DNA from 3 places in the Glutamicibacter sp. AOP5-A2-18 genome. Region 1 is predicted to be linked to each of the others. Evidence: riboswitches for the same ligand, from Rfam matches in the RefSeq annotation. Region 1 holds a riboswitch; each other region holds the start of a gene.
The links. A riboswitch is a leader RNA that binds a small molecule or an ion and turns the genes downstream of it on or off. The one in region 1 is predicted to bind S-adenosylmethionine.
Positions count from the first base shown of each region.

Region 2: linked by a shared signal. The riboswitch ahead of ACT3RW_RS03390 (O-acetylhomoserine aminocarboxypropyltransferase/cysteine synthase family protein) and the one ahead of ACT3RW_RS01410 (methionine ABC transporter ATP-binding protein) in region 1 are both predicted to bind S-adenosylmethionine.
Region 3: linked by a shared signal. The riboswitch ahead of ACT3RW_RS15410 (hypothetical protein) and the one ahead of ACT3RW_RS01410 (methionine ABC transporter ATP-binding protein) in region 1 are both predicted to bind S-adenosylmethionine.

Region 1 covers NZ_JBQSVW010000001.1:294,832-300,841, forward strand. Annotated here, with positions in the region: gene ACT3RW_RS01405 (SDR family oxidoreductase) at 141-1,004, opposite strand; SAM riboswitch class I at 1,288-1,377, shown strand; gene ACT3RW_RS01410 (methionine ABC transporter ATP-binding protein) at 1,463-2,272, shown strand; gene ACT3RW_RS01415 (methionine ABC transporter permease) at 2,289-3,005, shown strand; gene ACT3RW_RS01420 (MetQ/NlpA family ABC transporter substrate-binding protein) at 3,046-3,858, shown strand; gene ACT3RW_RS01425 (acyl-CoA dehydrogenase family protein) at 4,014-5,231, shown strand; gene ACT3RW_RS01430 (NtaA/DmoA family FMN-dependent monooxygenase) at 5,234-6,010, shown strand, end outside.
Region 2 covers NZ_JBQSVW010000001.1:703,921-709,930, reverse strand. Annotated here, with positions in the region: gene ACT3RW_RS03400 (HNH endonuclease signature motif containing protein) at 1-1,610, opposite strand, end outside; gene ACT3RW_RS03395 (cystathionine gamma-synthase) at 1,672-2,910, opposite strand; gene ACT3RW_RS03390 (O-acetylhomoserine aminocarboxypropyltransferase/cysteine synthase family protein) at 2,910-4,211, opposite strand; SAM riboswitch class I at 4,321-4,411, opposite strand; gene ACT3RW_RS03385 (LysR family transcriptional regulator) at 4,636-5,577, opposite strand; gene ACT3RW_RS03380 (putative oxygenase MesX) at 5,699-6,010, shown strand, end outside.
Region 3 covers NZ_JBQSVW010000001.1:3,207,416-3,213,425, forward strand. Annotated here, with positions in the region: gene ACT3RW_RS15390 (FadR/GntR family transcriptional regulator) at 17-799, opposite strand; gene ACT3RW_RS15395 (hypothetical protein) at 884-1,162, shown strand; gene ACT3RW_RS15400 (carbon-nitrogen hydrolase family protein) at 1,095-1,769, shown strand; gene ACT3RW_RS15405 (APC family permease) at 1,788-3,125, shown strand; gene ACT3RW_RS15410 (hypothetical protein) at 3,206-3,790, opposite strand; SAM riboswitch class IV at 3,848-3,964, opposite strand; gene ACT3RW_RS15415 (MFS transporter) at 4,068-5,351, shown strand; gene ACT3RW_RS15420 (ABC transporter substrate-binding protein) at 5,568-6,010, shown strand, end outside.

The DNA of each region.
Region 1 (6,010 bases):
GAGCCATCTTTTTAGAAGCGTTGTAATTCCGCGCAAGTGATCACAATATTTATAGTTATGACGTTAGAACTGTGGGCAGTGATCCCCGACTAGTCAGTCGGGGATCACTGCCCACTTCAGCGTTGGTGCAGCTGGTTAGTTTACTGAGCCAGAGCTTCCTTGATGGTCTTACCCAACGATGCGGTTGGACGGCCAATGAGCTGGGAAAGATCTGCCGAGTTCACTTCCAGGGCACCGTCACGAACCTGCACGTCGGTATCAACCAGGATGTCTGCAAACTGTGCTGGCACGCCGGATTCGGTGTAGATCGCAACGAGCTTCTCTGGTTCAACTTCCTGGTAATTGACCTCTTGGCCGGCGGCGGCGCCCACGGCACCGGCCAGCTGACTCAGGGTGAAGGCCTTGTCGCCACCAAGTTCGTAGATCTTGCCGGACTCATTTTCTTCGGAGAGCAATACCGCTGCGGCTGCTTCTGCGTAGTCGGCACGTGGGGCGGCGCTGATCCTGCCGTTACCTGCGGCGCCGAGAACTACGCGGCTGTTGAGGTAGCCCAGGAGCTGATCGGTGTAGTTTTCGGTGTACCAACCGTTGCGTAGCAAGACGTATTCAATGCCGGAGCCCGCCAGTAACTGTTCGGTAGCCACATGCTCTTGCGCCAGTTTCATGTTGCCGGTCAGGGCATTGGCAATAGAGGTATAAGCAATCAGCGATACGTTCACGCGCTGGGCAGCGTTGATGACGTTCTCATGCTGGGTGATGCGCTGGCCAACTTCGCTACCTGAAATCAGAAGCAACTTGTCTACGCCTTCGAGAGCTGACACCAGGCTTGCCTCGACGTTGTAGTCAGCGGCGCGGGTCTCCAGACCCTTGCCCGCCAGAGGAGCGAGTTTTTCTTCAGAACGTCCAAGGGCAACCAGTTGTGCAGGATCTGCACCGCGCTCTAATAGTGCGTTGATAACCAGTTGGCCCAGCTGTCCGGTGGCTCCTGCAATTGCAATCTTCATGTTGTCCTCTCGTTGGTCTGCAAACTAATACAACCACGTCCCTCGCGGTTCAATTCCCGACGGTCAGTCGTGCGCATGAAACCAAAAGGGGAATCAATACGTCAAGGGTCGTCGTCTTGATTCGAAACCTTTGAGGAAAGTGAAGAATTGCTACGCAAACCAAAGCAATTTTTTGACGTTGTGAGTAAGTTTTGGTGACTTCATGACTTCCGTTTACGTAATTATTGTTCGGTCATGGCCATGGAAGACAGACTTAAATCGTTCGGACCGTACAACCGAACACACACCATCCAGAGCGACTGAGAGATCTGGCTCAACGACGTCGCAGCAACCACCCGTAAGGGAGCGGTGCTACAGCCAGGACCGATGGAGTACTTTCACTTCGCGACGGGAAAGTCTGTTTAAAGACAGGTTTTCCTCGTGAAGAACGCTCCGTATAACCAAGCAGTAAAGGAGCGATGATGATTCGTCTTGAGAACGTAACAACAACATTTGGCAATGGCCAGGATCAATTCACGGCAGTTAAAGACGTGACCCTGAACATTGAAGCCGGAAGCATTCACGGGATCATCGGCTTCTCCGGTGCTGGCAAGTCAACGCTGTTGCGCAACATCAACTTACTTCAGCGCCCAACCTCCGGTCAGGTTTTTGTCGATGACGTGGAACTTACCGGACTCAGCGATGGCGATTTGCGTAAGCAACGACATGAAATCGGAATGATTTTTCAGCACTTCAATCTGCTGAACAATCGCACCGCGTTGCAGAACGTGGAACTGAATCTGAAGTTTGCTGGTGTAGCAAAAAACGAGCGTCGCGAACGCGCCTTGGAAGCTTTGGCCATTGTTGATTTGGCTGACAAGGCCAGCGCATACCCAGGACAGCTTTCAGGCGGTCAGAAGCAACGCATCTCCATTGCACGAGCGTTGGTGACCGAGCCAAAAGTCCTCTTGTGCGATGAACCGACCAGTGCAGTGGATCCGCGAACCACGACCTCGGTGCTGCAGTACCTCAGCGACATCAACGCCAGCCTCGGAATCACCACAGTTATTGTCACGCACGAAATGAACGTTATTAAGGCCATCGCAGACCGCGTCTCGGTAATGGAAGACGGTTCAGTAGTTGAAGAGTTCGCCCTGAATGAGTTGCAAGAGCCTGGCTTTGAACCCACGACGCCTATCGGACGCTATCTGATCAGCGATGAAATTACGTTGAACCGCAGCCCAAAACCCGTTTCATCCTCATCAGCTGCCCACGTAGCGCGCGTATAAAGAACCTGGATTACCAATGAACTTATCTTCACTAGTGCTGGGCACGAGCAACGGCAGTGCAGCAGCTTTTAACTTTGACCGAATTGTTGAACTGGCCCCGGAAATTTGGGTGGCCATGGCACAAACTTTCGCCATGCTTCTGGTCGCCATTCCAATTGCAATTTTGCTCGGAACGCCACTGGGGATCTGGCTGTTCTCCATGTCGCCTAATGGTCTGCGTCCCCGTCCGCGGTTGCACCAGATTGTTGACGGAATAGTGAACACCATCCGTTCCTTCCCATTCCTTATTTTGCTGATTGCCATCATCCCGTTCACCCGGTTTGTGGTGGGAACGACCATTGGAACTGCTGCCGTCATTGTTCCGCTGACGATTAACGCGATTCCTTATTTTGCACGTTTTGTGGAACAGAACATCAGCCAGCTTGGCAATGGAGTTGTTGAAGCTGCGCAGGCCATGGGTGCTACCCGCGGACAGATCATTCGCGAAGTATTACTTGTCGAGGCAAGACCTGCACTGCTCTCATCTGTCACCATCATGACGGTCAGTTTCATCTCGTACTCAGCGATGGCCGGTCTGGTAGGTGGCGGAGGTATTGGCGATTTTGCTATCCGCTACGGCTACTACCGTTACGAAACCGGCGTCATGCTCCTAGCGATCATTCTGATGATCTTGCTGGTGCACGCAGTTCAGTTTGTTGGTACTCGGCTCTCGCGTGCAGCAGACAAACGCTAAACACTTCTTCTCAACTCGCACTTTATCTAAGGAAAACATCATGGCAGTATCTCGTCGTACTTTCTTGACCTTCGCCGCTGGCTCGGCAGCACTCTTAGGACTAACCTCATGTGGTCTGGTCGGAGGCGGAGAAGCTTCCGGAACTGGGGACAAGACCATCAAGATCATTGTCACCGAATCGGCTCCGTCACAGGAGCCCACCAAGATCGCTCAGAAGCTACTGGCTGAGAAGGGTTGGAAGCTGGATGCCACGTATGTCACCGATATCGTGCAGCCAAACCACGTGGTATCTAACGGTGAGTATGATGCGAACTTCTTCCAGCACGGTGCCTACCTTGAGCAGTTCAAGAAGGACCAGAACGTGGATGTGGATCCAGCCTTCTACATGTACAGTTCACCAGCCGGCGTGTACTCGAAAAAGTACGATTCCATCAAGGAACTGCCTAACGGTGCCACCATCGCATTGCCTGTAGATACCGCTAATAATGGTCGCGCATTGGCCCTGCTTGATAAGGCAGGGGTATTGAAGGTCACGCCAAACAAGAGCGTGATTCGCCTGTCGCAGAATGACATTTTGGAGAACCCAAAGAACTTCAAGTTTGTTGAAGTTGATCAGCAGTCATTGTCCAAGACTCTGCCGGACGTTGACGCCGGATTCCTCTTTGCTCGCCTCGGCGCCGAGATTGGTCTGAACCCAGACGACGCGTTGCTCTTTGAAAAGGAAGAAGAAGCACTTCCATACATCAACATCATTGGTGCCAAACCTGGATTCATGGATACCGAGAAGGGCAAAGTCCTTGAAGAGGCTTATCACTCAGATGAGGTCAAGCAAGTGGTACGCAGATTACCTTGACGGCGCTCTAGGCACCCCATGGGACCGCGACCTGGAAGCAGATTTCGCCACCTGGAATAAGTAGGCCTTGGCCCCACGACGATAGTTGATCCGCGTCGTGGGGCCACTACTTTTTGATACTGAACTTAGATACCGATGTCCTGCAGGGAGAAGCAATGACGACAATCGCCGCGGCAACAACAGAGAGCCACTACCAGGAACTGCTCAAGCGTTTCAGTGAAGTTTTCGCACGAATAGCTGAGGGAAGCCGAGAACGCGAACAAAACCGTGTTCTGCCATTTGAGCAGGTGCAGTGGCTCAAGGACGCAGGATTTACCACGTTGCGCGTACCTGAAAGTCACGGTGGCACACCAGTCAGTCACGAGCACCTCTTCCGTTTGCTGATTGAACTTGCCACGGCAGATTCCAATGTGGCTCATTTGTTGCGCAGCCATTTCGCCTTTGTAGAGACCATCGCATTGCAACCCGAGAAGTTTCAGGACCGTTGGTTCCCACGGGTGCTGGATGGTCAGATCTTTGGCAACGCTGCAACTGAACGTGGCGGCAACGCATTAGGCACCACGAATACCAAGCTCGTGAAGAACGCTGATGGCTGGGTCTTGCGCGGTGAAAAGTACTACACCACCGGATCGATTTTTGCTGATTGGGTTGTGGTCATGACCAGTACGCAAGGTGTTGAAGGGCGTCAGTACGCCATCGTTGACCGGAACGCTGACGGGGTGGAAATCCTGGATGATTGGGATGGGTTTGGCCAGCCATTGACCGGTACCGGTACTGCCATATTCACTGATGTTCCGGTTCAGGCCGAGAACATTATTCAGCGTAAAATCGCATCTACTCTGGAACCTGCGTTCTTCCAACTGTGTCTACTGTCGGTACTTGTAGGCATCGGTAAGGCCGCCCGCAATGAGGCAGCACAGATCGTAGCTACGCGTACCCGCACCTTTAACACCGGTTCGGGTTCTTTGTTCAAGGATGATCCGCAGATTCAAGAGTTGGTTGGACGCTTGGCGGCGAATGTTTTTGCTGCTGAATGCATAGTCACCACAGCAGCCCGCGAATTAGACGCGGCCCTAGATCCGCAGCTGGCTTTGGATTCTGATGCTGCGTACCTGCGTGCAGAGTTGGCAGTTCAACAAGCTCACGTAACCACACCAAAGCTGATTTTGGATGCCACCAGCGAACTCTTTGATGTCACCGGCGCGTCAGCGGTATCGACCTCTAAATCGTTAGATCGTTTCTGGCGCAATGCACGCACAGTTGCGACCCACAACCCGGTAGCCTTCAAGGCTCGCTCTGTGGGCGACTATTTCATCAACGGCACTGTGCCAAATGGCCTGAACTCTATCGGCGAAGCAAAAGCAGGGAAGTAATCATGGGAACTTTTGAATCACGTCCACGTTTGCTGCTCTCAGCATTCCTAATGAATACCTCAAGCCACATTCTTGGTGGCATGTGGCGTCACCCAGAAGCGCAGCAGCACCGTTTTAATGAACTGAATTTGTGGGTGGATTTGGCAAAGAAGCTGGAAGACGCCAAATTTGATGCGTTGTTCTTTGCCGATGTTGTGGGCCTTTATGGAGATCATGAGGGTGGTTGGGCATCCCACGTACGCAAGGGCCTACAGGTTCCTAGCCATGATCCGCTGGTACTGCTCTCTGCCTTGGCAACAAGCACCAAGGATATTGGTTTGGCCATGACCAGTTCTGTCATTCAGAGTCACCCTTTCCAATTTGCCCGACAGATTTCAACCCTTGACCACCTCTCGCAGGGCCGCGTTGCGTGGAATATCGTGACCAGCGTTCTAGAAAATGCACACCGCAACTTTGGTGGCAAGGACCTCGTAGCTCACGATGACCGCTACGGGTGGGCTGAAGAGTATGTGGAAGCTGCCTACAAGCTGTGGGAGGGGTCTTGGGAAGAGGACGCGTTGCTGGCCGACAAGGTCAACGGAATCTATGCTGATCCGTCCAAGGTCAACAAGATCAATCACCGTGGGGACTACTACCAAATTGATGGCCCACATCTTGCTTTGCCCAGCGCACAACGCACGCCGTTCCTCTTCCAAGCTGGATCATCAGCGCGCGGTTCGCAGTTCGCAGCAACGCACGCAGAAGCAACCTTCCTCTTCGCACCGCACGCAGAATATGTT
Region 2 (6,010 bases), 410 kb from region 1:
TCGGGATCAAGTTCCGTGGAGAGCAAGACCAGTGGCCGGTGGCCGGCGATCTTGACCGTCCGGAAGAGTCCGCAGTGCCGGCCGATGTGGTGGATCGGGCAGTTAAGGTCGGCCGAGGCGATGTCGGTGCGTCCGCCCTTTTCCCACGGATCCAGATGGTCCAGTTCGCAACGTTCGGCGGGCATACTGCAGCCAGGGTAGGAGCAGCCTCGGTAGGCGGCCCGGACCGCTCGGCCTTGGGCCTTGGAGAAGAGCCGTTGAGTTCGACCGAGGTCCAAGGGCAGAGAAGCGCCATTGAGTACTAGCGGGTAAATGCCGGCGGTACACAGCGCGGCCCTGGCTTCACCGGGCGATAACGGGATTCCGCTGGAGGTGACGGCGAAATCTTGTGCTTGGCGTTGCATCTTTTCCCAGTTCATCACGATGCTCACCTGCGCTGAGCCGAATCCCGGTTCAGGCTGCGAATCAGTTGTCCGGTTAGTCATGAGTAAGGCCATCAGGCCGATCAACCGTCGTCGTTCGGGCTTCATCTCTTCCCACGGAGCTGCGGGTTCCGGAGTTTGTGAGTCGCTCGAATCGGCCGGTGCGTCGTCGGGATCCTCGCTGTCAGGATCGTCGTCCGGATCGTCGCTGCCCGGATCTTCGTCCGGATCGTCGGCGGCGGGTGAGTCGTCCGGATCCTCGTCGTCCGGGCCGGAGCGGTTTCCACCCTTGGCCCAGTCGGGCATTGATTCTTCATCGTCCCAGTCGCTGCCCGGCTCGCCGGTGAAATGAGCCTCGGCGTCCTTTAGACGCTCGCGGTTGCCGGCCACGGTGGCAGGGTTATCCACCTTGGCAAAAAATGCCTCAATGAACGCGGCGTGCGAGGGCAAAACTCGCAACACATATTCCACGAGTCCCTGGCGCGTGCCCCGCTTGAAGATGCCGATGCATTCAAGCAGGGCTTTAAGTGGGCGCTTGCCGGATTTCACTTCGGCGACAAGGTCATTGATGTGTTTGCGGGCTGACTTGGGTTCGGCGTTGAGGAAAGCAACGGATTTGGCTTGGAGCTGGCGCAGTTTGTCCCGGCCGGCTTTGCCCGCGCCCAGATCTTTGCGGGCCGAATGCAGTTTGCTTGCCGTTGCGGCAACGAGCCGCGGGTCCACGGTAGGGTCGGTGAACGTGGCGGCGAGTTCCGGCAGCCACGGATCGAGCTGTTGGCCAGCCTCATCAATCCGGCCAATGAGGCAGTCGGCTTGGACCAACCGGTCCCCCGCGGTACTGCGCGGAATGTCCAACCAGTCATGCATCAACCCGCGGGCACTTTTGAAGTGAGTGCGCCCGGCGATGGTGTGGCCATGGGTGGCTTCGATCTGTTCCAGCGTGGGGTTGATGCCGGAGTCGGTGATGGCTTGAAAGGAGGCTTGATCAAGTTTGTGCGCGCCGGTGCGACGAAGCGCGTGGGCGGCGTGAAGCTGTGTGCGCGATTGCTGCTGGCCGAGGTGCTCGGTCAAGAGTGCAAAATAGGCCGCGTGGCCGGCGGTCAGATCTGTCTGGGACAACACAGCAGTAGCGCTGGCGGTCAGTTGGGCCGCCGTGGCCAGATCTTTGAGTGCTTGTGCTGTGTCCATGGAAACGAGTTTGCCCCGCAGTGACTGATCTGCGGGGCAAGCTCGAACGGGCTGTGGATATTTACGCGGTAGCGAAGGCGGATGCGCTCTGCCGGGTCCCTTGGGTTACGGGCTTGGCCGCGGATCGCGAGGCGTTCGACGCTGCGCGGGCGGCAATCAGTCCACGTTCCAGATCGGCGATCAGATCTTCGACCTCTTCGATGCCCACCGAGAGACGGACTAGGTTGTCCGGGATCTCCAGTTCGGTGCCAATCAGCGATGCGTGAGTCATTTCGCGCGGATAACAGACCAGCGATTCCACCCCGCCTAAGGAGACCGAGAGCTGGAAGTACTCCATGGATTCAGCGAAGGCGCGGGCGCCGGCTTCATCGGTGAGCTGCAGCGAAACAATGCCGCCAAAACCGCGCTGCTGGCGCTTGGCCAGTTCGTGCCCGGGGTGGGTTTCCAGACCCGGGTAGTACACGCGGGTCACTTCTGGCTGCGCGTCAAGCCAGCGGGCCAGCTTATCGGCGGTGGAACAGTGACGTTCCATGCGCAGGCCCAGGGTTTTCAGTCCGCGGGCGGCCAGGTAGGAATCCTGCGGTCCGGCCACCGCACCGCCGGCAAACTGCTGGTAGCCGACCGCTTCGGCCAGGGACTGGCCGCGGAAGAGGTGATCGGCCACAATTACCGCACCACCGAGCACGTCGGAGTGCCCGCCGATGTACTTGGTGGTGGAGTGAACTACCGCGTGCGCGCCGAAGTCCAGCGGGCGCTGTAGATAAGGGGTAGCGAAGGTGTTATCAACCACCAGCAGGGCACCAATTTCCTTGGCCAGCTGGGCCCAGCCGGCTAGATCGGCGATGCCAAGCAGTGGGTTGGACGGGGTTTCCACCCAGAGCAGGGCGGTATTGGGTTGCAGTGCAGCTCGCACCGAATCCAAGTTGGTGATGTCTACCGCCGAGGAGGTGATGCCCCATTTGCTGTGCAATTTGGAGATCAACCGGTTGGTGCCGCCGTAACCGTCGGCGCCCAGAACGATGTGATCGCCCGGTTCCAGCACGGCACGCAGCAGCGCATCTTCGGCGGCGATACCTGAGGCGAAGGCAAAACCGGCCGCGCCGTTTTCTAGGATGGTGAGCTGGTCTTGGAAACCATCTCGAGTGGGGTTGGAGCCGCGGGAGTATTCGTGCCCGGATCGCAGTACGTTAATACCGTCCTGGATGAAGGTGCTGGTCTGGTAGATCGGCGGAACAACGGCGCCGGTGTGTGGGTCTTTTTCCTGGCCTGCGTGTACGGCCTGAGTGTTGAAGCCAGTCATCATGCTCCTTGAGTTTGTGGGGCCAGGGCCCGGTTTAGTGCATTATCAAGCGCGCGGTTCAGGTCTGCGAGCAGATCCACAGGATCTTCAAGCCCGACCGAAAGGCGCAGGGTGGAGGCGTTCAGGCCAGCGTCGGCCAACTGATCGGCCGAGAGCCGGCAATGGGTCATGGTGGCCGGGTGCAAAATCATCGTGCGGGTGTCCCCCACGTTCGCGGCCAAACTGATCAGTTCTAGCCCATCAATCACCGGGGAAACTAGCGACGGGTGTGCCAACTCGATGGCCAGCACGCAGCCGGTGCCCTTGGGGGTGAGCTGTTGGGCCACGGTGTGGCTCGGGTGGCTGGATTGTGAGGGGTGATGGATGGCCGCGATGCCCGGGTGGCCGGAGAGCTCTTGGATCAGGGTGCTCACGCTGCGCTGTACATGCGCTGCACGCACCGGCAAAGTTTCGATGCCGGCCAAAATGCCTTGGGCGCTGGCCGGAGCTAATGCCGGACCTAGATCGTGCAGGAACTTGGAACGCACCAGCATCGCATAGGCAGCAGAGTCGTGGCGTTCGAGCAAGGAAGTATTGTTCAACCGCACGCGTGGGGCGGCAATCTGTGGCCAACGCAGCGGATCGGAGAAGTCGAACTTTCCCGAATCCACCACCACGCCGCCAAGTACCGAGCCATGGCCGGCCAGACCCTTGGTGGCCGAGTGGACCACAATATCCGCGCCAAAATCTAGCGGGCGGAAGTTCAACGGGGTGGCCAGGGTGTTATCCACGACCACCGGGATGTTGTGCTCGTGGGCGATCGCCGAAATAGCGGGAAGATCGGCCACCGTGCACAGCGGGTTGGACACGGACTCTAGGAAAAACGCGCGGGTCTCATCCTCGATGGCCCCGGCCCAGGCTGCCGGATCGGCTTGGTCAACAAAGCTGACGCGGATGCCAAAGTCGGCGAAGGAGTCGGTCAGTAGGTCCACCGTGCCGCCGTATAGCGAGGAAGACGCCACAATGTGCTTAGGTCCCTGGGTCAGCGCCAACAGGGACAGTGAAACAGCTGCCTGTCCCGAGGCGGTGGCCACCGCCTGAGCTCCACCTTCCAGCGCGGCTACACGCTGTTCGAGGATCGAAACGGTGGGGTTACCGGTGCGTGAGTACGTGAACCCGGACTGGCGCATAGCGAACTTTTCGATCGCTTCAGCATGGGATTCAAATTGGTACGCTGCGGAGTTATGTAGTGGTGGCAGCATCGGGCGGAAATCTCCGCTTGGTCGATACCCTGCGTGGACCGCGTCGGTTCCTTGGCTCATAGCTCCTTCTCGTTTCCTAGCGAGGGAGTGCACCGAAAGATGTAACCCGTACCAAAGCCCGAACACTGACTTGGTACGAGGCACAGTGCGCTTAAAAGCGTTCGGAACTGCTCCATCGTCCCTGGCATTAGCACCTTTCGGTTTCCCGATGGTTGCTGCGACGTCTTCGAGCCAGATCTCTTAGTCGCTCTTGATGGTTTGTTGTTCTTCCATGGTTCGATATCTGCCCCGGGCGGCGCAAGCGGCATTGGGCTCACGGCTTCATACAAGGTCGCCACGCTTCATATGTCGCCAAGTTGTCATGATGACACGGGGTTTACGACCTGTTTATGACGCGCCACTTTGAGCATAATCCGTGGAATCTAGCAGTTTTGCCCTGCTAGTGTGACGACTCGAAGGCTAGAGATGACACACTGTTACGGTTTTAGCCCAGCACCTCAACGTCAAAGCTGGCGACCACCGCACGCACTTCTTCCAAATAACGCTGCGCTTGATCGGTGAGCGGGATCCCGGCGTGGTCGATCCAACCGATCTCGATTCGCTCGTCGATGGACAGCGGGATGGCAACGATGGAGGGATCAAGCTCGTCGCTGATGATGCCGGTGGAGATGGTGTACCCGCCCAAGCCGATCATGAGGTTAAAGATCGTGGCGCGGTCCGAGACTTGAATTTCGCGTTGGCTTGAACGGGTGGAGAGCACCTCTTCGGAAAAGTAGAAGGAGTTGTTTGCACCCTGGTCGAAGGTAAGCCGCGGCAGGTCCTCGAGGTCTTCAAGCGTCACCTGTGCACGCGAGGCCAGCGGGTTGCTGCGCGAGATAAAAATGTGCGGATCGGCCAAGAACAGCGGATGGAAGACAAGCCTGGATTCGCGCAGCAGCTTGTCGATCACTTTCCGGTTGAAGTCGTTGCGGTACAAGATCCCAATGTCGCTACGTAGAGTGCGTACGTCCTCAATGATTTCCTCGGTGCGGGTCTCACGGAGCGAAAATTGGTACTCCTCTGCGCCGCTGGCCTGAACCATGCGCACAAAGGCATCAACCGAAAATGAGTAGTGCTGGGTGGAGACGCCCAGCAGTCGCCTTGCGGAAGGACGGCCGAGGTAGCGATGCTCCAGCAGCTCCACCTGCTCCAGGACCTGTCGGGCATAGCCGAGGAATTCCGCGCCTTCGGCGGTGAGCGTCACGCCCCTCGCGGATCGCATCAGCAAGGTGCGCCCCACTCGTGATTCGAGCTCTTTCATGGCCGCGGACATGCTGGGCTGCGCGACGTAAATTAGGTCGGCGGCACCGGAGATGGAGCCCTCGGTAGCGACCGCGGTGAAGTAGCGAAGCTGTTGCAATGTTAAACCGCTTGTTCCTTGAACCATAGATTGAGTCTATATGAATCCATAGTTATATCGAGTTACCTGATATCAATGAAGACCCTGCATGATGGACGCATCGACTTACTTTCGGCCTGCCCAGGCCCTCATCACAAGATTGGCCGCCATGGCAGACGAGTTCACTTTCAGCATTAGCACCACCAAATTCGACGAGAATTACACTCCCTGTGCCACCTCACGAGTGACCACAAACTTCGCAAATCTGGCCCGTGGTGAGAATCGCCAACAGAACCTGCGCAACGCCCTGACGATGATCAACCGTCGCTTCAATTCGCTGGCTCACTGGGACAATCCTGCCGGCGATCGTTATGAGCTCGAACTGGAAATCATCTCGGCCAACGTGCATTTTGCCGCCGAGAATGAAGAGCAGGATTTTCCGCTTCTTGAAGTTCTAGACACCATCGTTGTCGACCGCCTC
Region 3 (6,010 bases), 2.9 Mb from region 1:
CTAATTGCTGGGTTTTCTACTCGGATAGCGAAGGGTTCGCAACGTGCAGACCGAAGAACATTTCCCTCCGAAGGGCGTCAACATGTTCTCGAGTCACCGACATCGCGGCCAACGAATCCCTGTTGCGAAAAGCCTCAACGAGCTGCTGGTGGTGCCCTCGCCCTTCTACAAGTTTCTCTTGCGGATAGGGGACAAAGTACTTGAGTAGGGACTCATAGTTAGAGAGGTAAGCGGGTACTTCAGCAAGGCCACTGATCTCGGCTACCAGTCGGTGAAACTTGGTATCCGGGATGTGATGCTCATGCCAGTTCGCGGCATTGGCCGATTGCCTAATCAGAGCTTCGAGTTCTTGGCACTGAGCTTCTGTAGCATTCTGCGCAGCTTGCGCGGCGATGGCGCTTTCCATCAGGCTTCGCTGATCAATGAGTATCCGCACCGCCGGCACGTCTTCAAGATAAGCCTGGACCGCTACGTCATTAATCTTCGGTGGCTTCTGGGCAACAAAGGTTCCTCCGGCTCTGCCCCTGCGTCGCTCCAGCACGCCGTCTTCGACTAGGCTCTCCAAACCACGCCGCGCAGTGATGTCACTGACTTCAAGACCTGCCGCAATCAAATCAGTGCTCGGAAGTTTTCCACCCGGAATGAGCAACCCATGCTCCACTGACAGCAAGATCCGTGCCCGTACTGTTTCCACGGCTGACAAACGCGTTACTGCTGCGGCCCCCGGCACTGCATGAAACAGGCGGTCAATTTCGCGCTCTTCGACGTGGGTCAGTCTCGAAATATTTTTCGCCGTCATGTATTGAGTCTATCGACTACGTCACATACATTTGTATATCTGATCATATTGATCATTTATAAGTTTGTATGAAGGTAGACCCACATGTCCCAGATAATCACCGCAGGATTGGCGCAGCGCGTCCCGCTGCCAGTTGAGAATTCGCTTCAGCCTTTTGCTGATGATGTTGCCAAGACTTTACAGAAGCATGACGATCTTCAGATGCTGATCTACCCTGAGATGCATCTGCACGGTACCGAGCATCTACCTGAACAAGAGCGAAGCACCGCATTGGAGGACGCAGCAGTCTCCTTGGATGATCCCTTTTGTGTCAGCGCTCGGTGCCATTGCCGCCAAACACCAAATCTGGCTGTGCCCAGGTAGCATCGGCGAGCGCGATACAGACGGTGGTTTCCGCAACACCCAGCTACTCTTCTCCCCGGACGGCGCATTGGTTGCCAGGTATCGCAAAATGTTCCCTTGGCGGCCGTTTGAGCCGCACCGGCCAGGAACCGAATTTGTGGTCGCAAACGTGCCAGAAGTCGGCGCTTTCGGACTGTCTATTTGCTACGACTCTTGGTTCCCAGAACACTCACGCCATCTTGCCTGGATGGGTGCCAACACCATCATGAACGTTGTGAAAACCACTAGTGACGACCGTGAACAGGAACTGATCCTGGCACGAGCCAACGCCATCGTGAACCAGGTGTACATGCTCAGCGTGAACTGCGCCCACCCTGTAGGACGCGGCCGAAGCATCGCGGTAGATCCCGAAGGCATGGTCCTGGGTGAAGCTGGCCTTGGCGAAGATACCCTCGTGGTCCGGGTTGACCCGGACACCGTACAGCGAGTGCGTGATCACGGAACCGCAGGGACTAACCGCGTGTGGTCTCAATTCGGTCCGGACGATGCACCGATTAGTCTTCCGCTCTATGACGGCGCATTGGAACCATCTCGCTGGGCGCCACAACAACCCCAATCCCGCTCTTAGAAAACGACGGAGTTTTCCATGTCTTCGACCCCCACACTTACTCGCACCCTGAAATTGTCTTCCTTGGTGATCTTTGGGTTGGCCTACCTGACACCCCTGATTGTCTTAGGCATCTTTGGTGTCATTGCGTCTGAAACCGGTGGCGCCAGCGCCAGCGCCTACCTGATTGCTCTACTGGCAATGCTCTTTACCGCAAATAGCTACGGCCGGATGGCTGCAGCGTACCCGGTGGCCGGTTCTGCCTACACTTACGTACGCAAGACCATCGACGGACGGATCGGTTTCCTCGTCGGTTGGGCCACTATGCTTGACTACCTCTTCCTTCCCATGGTGATTTGGCTGATCGGTGGCTCGTACTTGCAAGCCCAATTCCCTGCCGCGCCGATGCCGGTGTGGATCCTTGGCTTCATTGTGCTGACAACCATTTTGAATATCATCGGCATCAAGGTGGCAGACCGGGTGAATCTGGTACTCATGTCCTTCCAGATCTTGGTCATCGTTTTCTTCGTAGTTCTCTCCGTGGCCAGTGTCTCCAGCGAGCACGGCGCAGGCGCTCTAGTGAGCTCTTCTCCGTTTACCGGGATCGGCGCGAGCACAACAGGTATCGCCGCTGGTGCAGCCATCGCCGCATACTCGTTCCTTGGATTTGATGCGGTGACCACTCTGACCGAAGAGACCGTGGAACCCCGGCGCACCGTCCCCAAGGCCATCATGCTCGTTGCCCTCATAGGTGGAGGCATTTTTGTCATCGTGGCCTACACAGTACAGCTGGTGCATCCAGGCGGTGTCTTTGAGAATTCTAATGCTGCGGGTTTCGAAATAGCACAGCACATTGGTGGCAATTTATTTGGTGCTATTTTCTTGGCCGCACTAGTTATCGCCCAGTTCACCTCAGGTATCGCCGCTCAGGCTGCTGGCAGTCGACTGCTCTACGCCATGGGTCGAGACGGAGTACTGCCACGCAGCTTCTTTGGGAAGCTGAACCAGCGTTGGAGCACCCCGGTCTTCTCTATCTTGGCCATCGCAGTTGTGGGCTTGATCGCCATGTTCATGGATGTGGCCACCTCAACCTCATTCATTAACTTCGGTGCTTTCATCTCGTTCATCATGGTCAACGTGTCGGTCATTGTTTATTGGGATCGCCAACGTCGCGCAGGCAACAAGCTTAATGCAATGCTCTACGTGCTGTGCCCAGCTATTGGTGTTCTAGTCATCGCGTTCCTACTCACGCAGCTTGATATTCATGCCGTAATTATCGGCAGCATCTGGCTGGCCATCGGAACCATTATTTTGGCAACCACCACCAAGGGCTTCAAGAATCAGCCATCGCAGATGGCCTTGGAAGGCGCAAGCTAAAAAATAGAAGATTCGATAGCCAGTTCAAGGGACAGACCGCTGGCGGCCTGTCCCTTGAACTCCATCAACTGGATTGGATTCTAGAACCCGGCGTCAATGATTCGCCGGATAGCGGTCACTGGACTCAAACGGGTCCGCAGGTTTGGGAAATCTTTCCAGTGCTCGGGAACCAAGCTTCGACCATACATCCCGCCGTCGTCACGGCACAGGTGCAGCTCATCCAATCGGACTTCCAGATTCAGCTTCGCCAGATCCGAAGTATGCCGGCTGCGACTTATCTCAACTGCCCGCTTCAAGGACGCGTGGATCAAAAGGTACAAGTCCGAACCGATGCCGACCGATTCCCAACGCTGAATATATTCGTCATAGCCCTCAGCTTTGTAGCACTGGCCATTGGTCAAGCGCCGGTGCCGGGAATTGTTACTCATAAAATCGCTCCAAGAATTGCGCGTTCTCGTCTGCACCCGGGCAACGTAAGGAGCTTCCAACAGCGCCGAATACCAGCGGAGCTTGCGTTGCCTTTCTTCACTCAAGTCTGCTTCGTCGGACAGAAACGGCAATCCATATTGATCAACCCTGCTGTTGCTGGTTTCCTCGCCAAATATCTCCTTCGTCCATTCACGGAAGTCGAATTCATGCTTGTCATCAATTGGCTGATTAGCCATGGAAATTCTCCTAGCGTGAGAGCGGTGCCGCCCCGTACCGAATACTGGACGGGGCAAACCGCTAACTGAACCGATGACATTTGCCTCGGAACGGTTCTTCCCCTGGGGCACCCCGTGAGCCGGAGAGGGGTTGCCGTACGACTAGCCAGGTACTTTACGTCGTAACTCTTGAACCTGTTTTCAACCATAGGACAATGCACCGACAGTTTGAACACAAGTGATTGACCATCCTTTAGCTAAGATCAGACTGGTCATCATCACCGCGTCCCAGAGGCCCATGAAAACTCGCTCGCAACGCTTAGAAATTACCGCGCTCCTGGGAACCCAGACGCTGTTTAATATCGGCTTCTACGCTGTAGTCCCCTTCCTTGCGGTAGTCCTCAGCAATGATTTCCTGTTGGCATCTACCGCGGTGGGTCTGATCTTAGGAATCAGAACTTTTGCCCAGCAAGGACTGTTCTTAGCTGGTGGCACTCTGGCGGATCGCTTCGGCGCCCGCACCATGATTCTGATCGGCTGCGCGGTACGTGCCGCAGGTTTCCTCACTTTGGCCGCATCCCTATGGTCTAGTACTCCACACTTGGGAATGTTCATTTTTGGCGCACTGCTCACCGGATTTGGTGGGGCACTATTCTCCCCGGGACTAAACATCTTGGTGGCGGCTGCCCAAAGCGCGCGGGATCAAGGACAAGTCCAGCACGTTCGGCGGGCTACGCTCTTTGCGTGGCTGAGCATCACGGGTGAAATTGGCGCCGTCACCGGACCTTTGGTGGGTTCGGCCCTGTGGGGCTGGGGATTTTCCACCGTGGCAGGTTTTGGCGCAGTATTCTTTGTGGCCATCGGAATCTTCTTGGCGCTCACTCTTGGCAAGACTGACACGGCGAGCGCACTGTCGGCTGCTACCGGTGCAGGAACTAAAGCATCGAAGCCTCACAGTAGCTTCCGAGAATGTCTGCGCGACCGCCAGTTCTTGGCCTTCTGTTCGCTGCATGCCGCGGACCTATTGGCCTACAACCAGCTGTATCTAGCTATTCCTTTGGAACTTGAACGCCAAGACATGCCTACCCAGTGGTTGGGGCTGATCTTTGCGTGGATCTCCATTTTGACCCTGAGCCTGCAGATTCCCTTATCGTGGCTTGCTGCAAGAATCGGCCCAGCTGCAACGTTGCGCATGGGCTATATTCTCAGCGCCTTGGGGTTTAGTGTTTTGGCCTTCATCCCTTCATCAGCCTTTGGTGAGGAAACCAGCTTGGTGCGAATTCTTTGCGCAGTCACCCTGATGACCCTGGGTCATATGAGTGTTCATCCCACCGCGCTCAGTCTTGTTCCAAAATTTGCCGGGCTCAACGCTACCGGCTCCTACTTCGGATTACTCTCCACCTGCGGCGGCCTAGCAGTACTTCTAGGCAACATGCTCTTTGGCTGGTTACTCTCACACACCGCAGGCGCAGCCGAGTTGTCCTTTATCCCTTGGCTAGTCATGATCATTCCGCTGTTGCTGGCTTCGTGGCTTGGTTCTCGGTTGGTTCGTGACCGCATGCTACGCACACGCAGTGCGTGAACTGCGACACATAACGCAAAATGTCCTCAGAACTTCCACGGTTGACACCAACTTTCTACTACTCAGCTAGCGTTCTATCGCAGTCCAGAATCCCGAAGTTCTAAAGGGGTCTTCATGGCCTTTTATTGCTTCATGAGAAATCAAGGAATTAGGGTACGCTTACCAAGGCTCTAAGACATTGGATGCCAATTCATCACGTATTGCCGAAGGATTTCCATGAACCTTGGACGATTGAGCGTAGCTGCAAGTTTTGCAGCGGTAGCCCTCGCACTAACTGCCTGCAGTTCCACCGCCACCCCCGCTCCGGATGCAGCAGCGGATGCCGAAGCCCGCGTAGTTGTAGCGAACTTCCGTGCCCCAATTTCCAACTGGGCTTTGGAAAGCGATGACGCTTATGTGCTCTCAATCGCCGGTTGCTTGGAAACCCTGACCAAGTATGACCAGACCGAGAAGAAGGTAGAGCCAATGCTCGCCACTTCTTGGAAGCAGACCTCGGATACCGCATGGGAATTCGACCTGCGCAAGAACGTAAAGTTCCAGGACGGCACCGACTTCAACGCCAAGGCTGTTGCTAATTCACTGAACCATGTTCTTGATGCCACCGCACCAGCACGTGCAGTGAACCCTAAGACCATCAAGAAGGTAGAAGCCCTCGACGC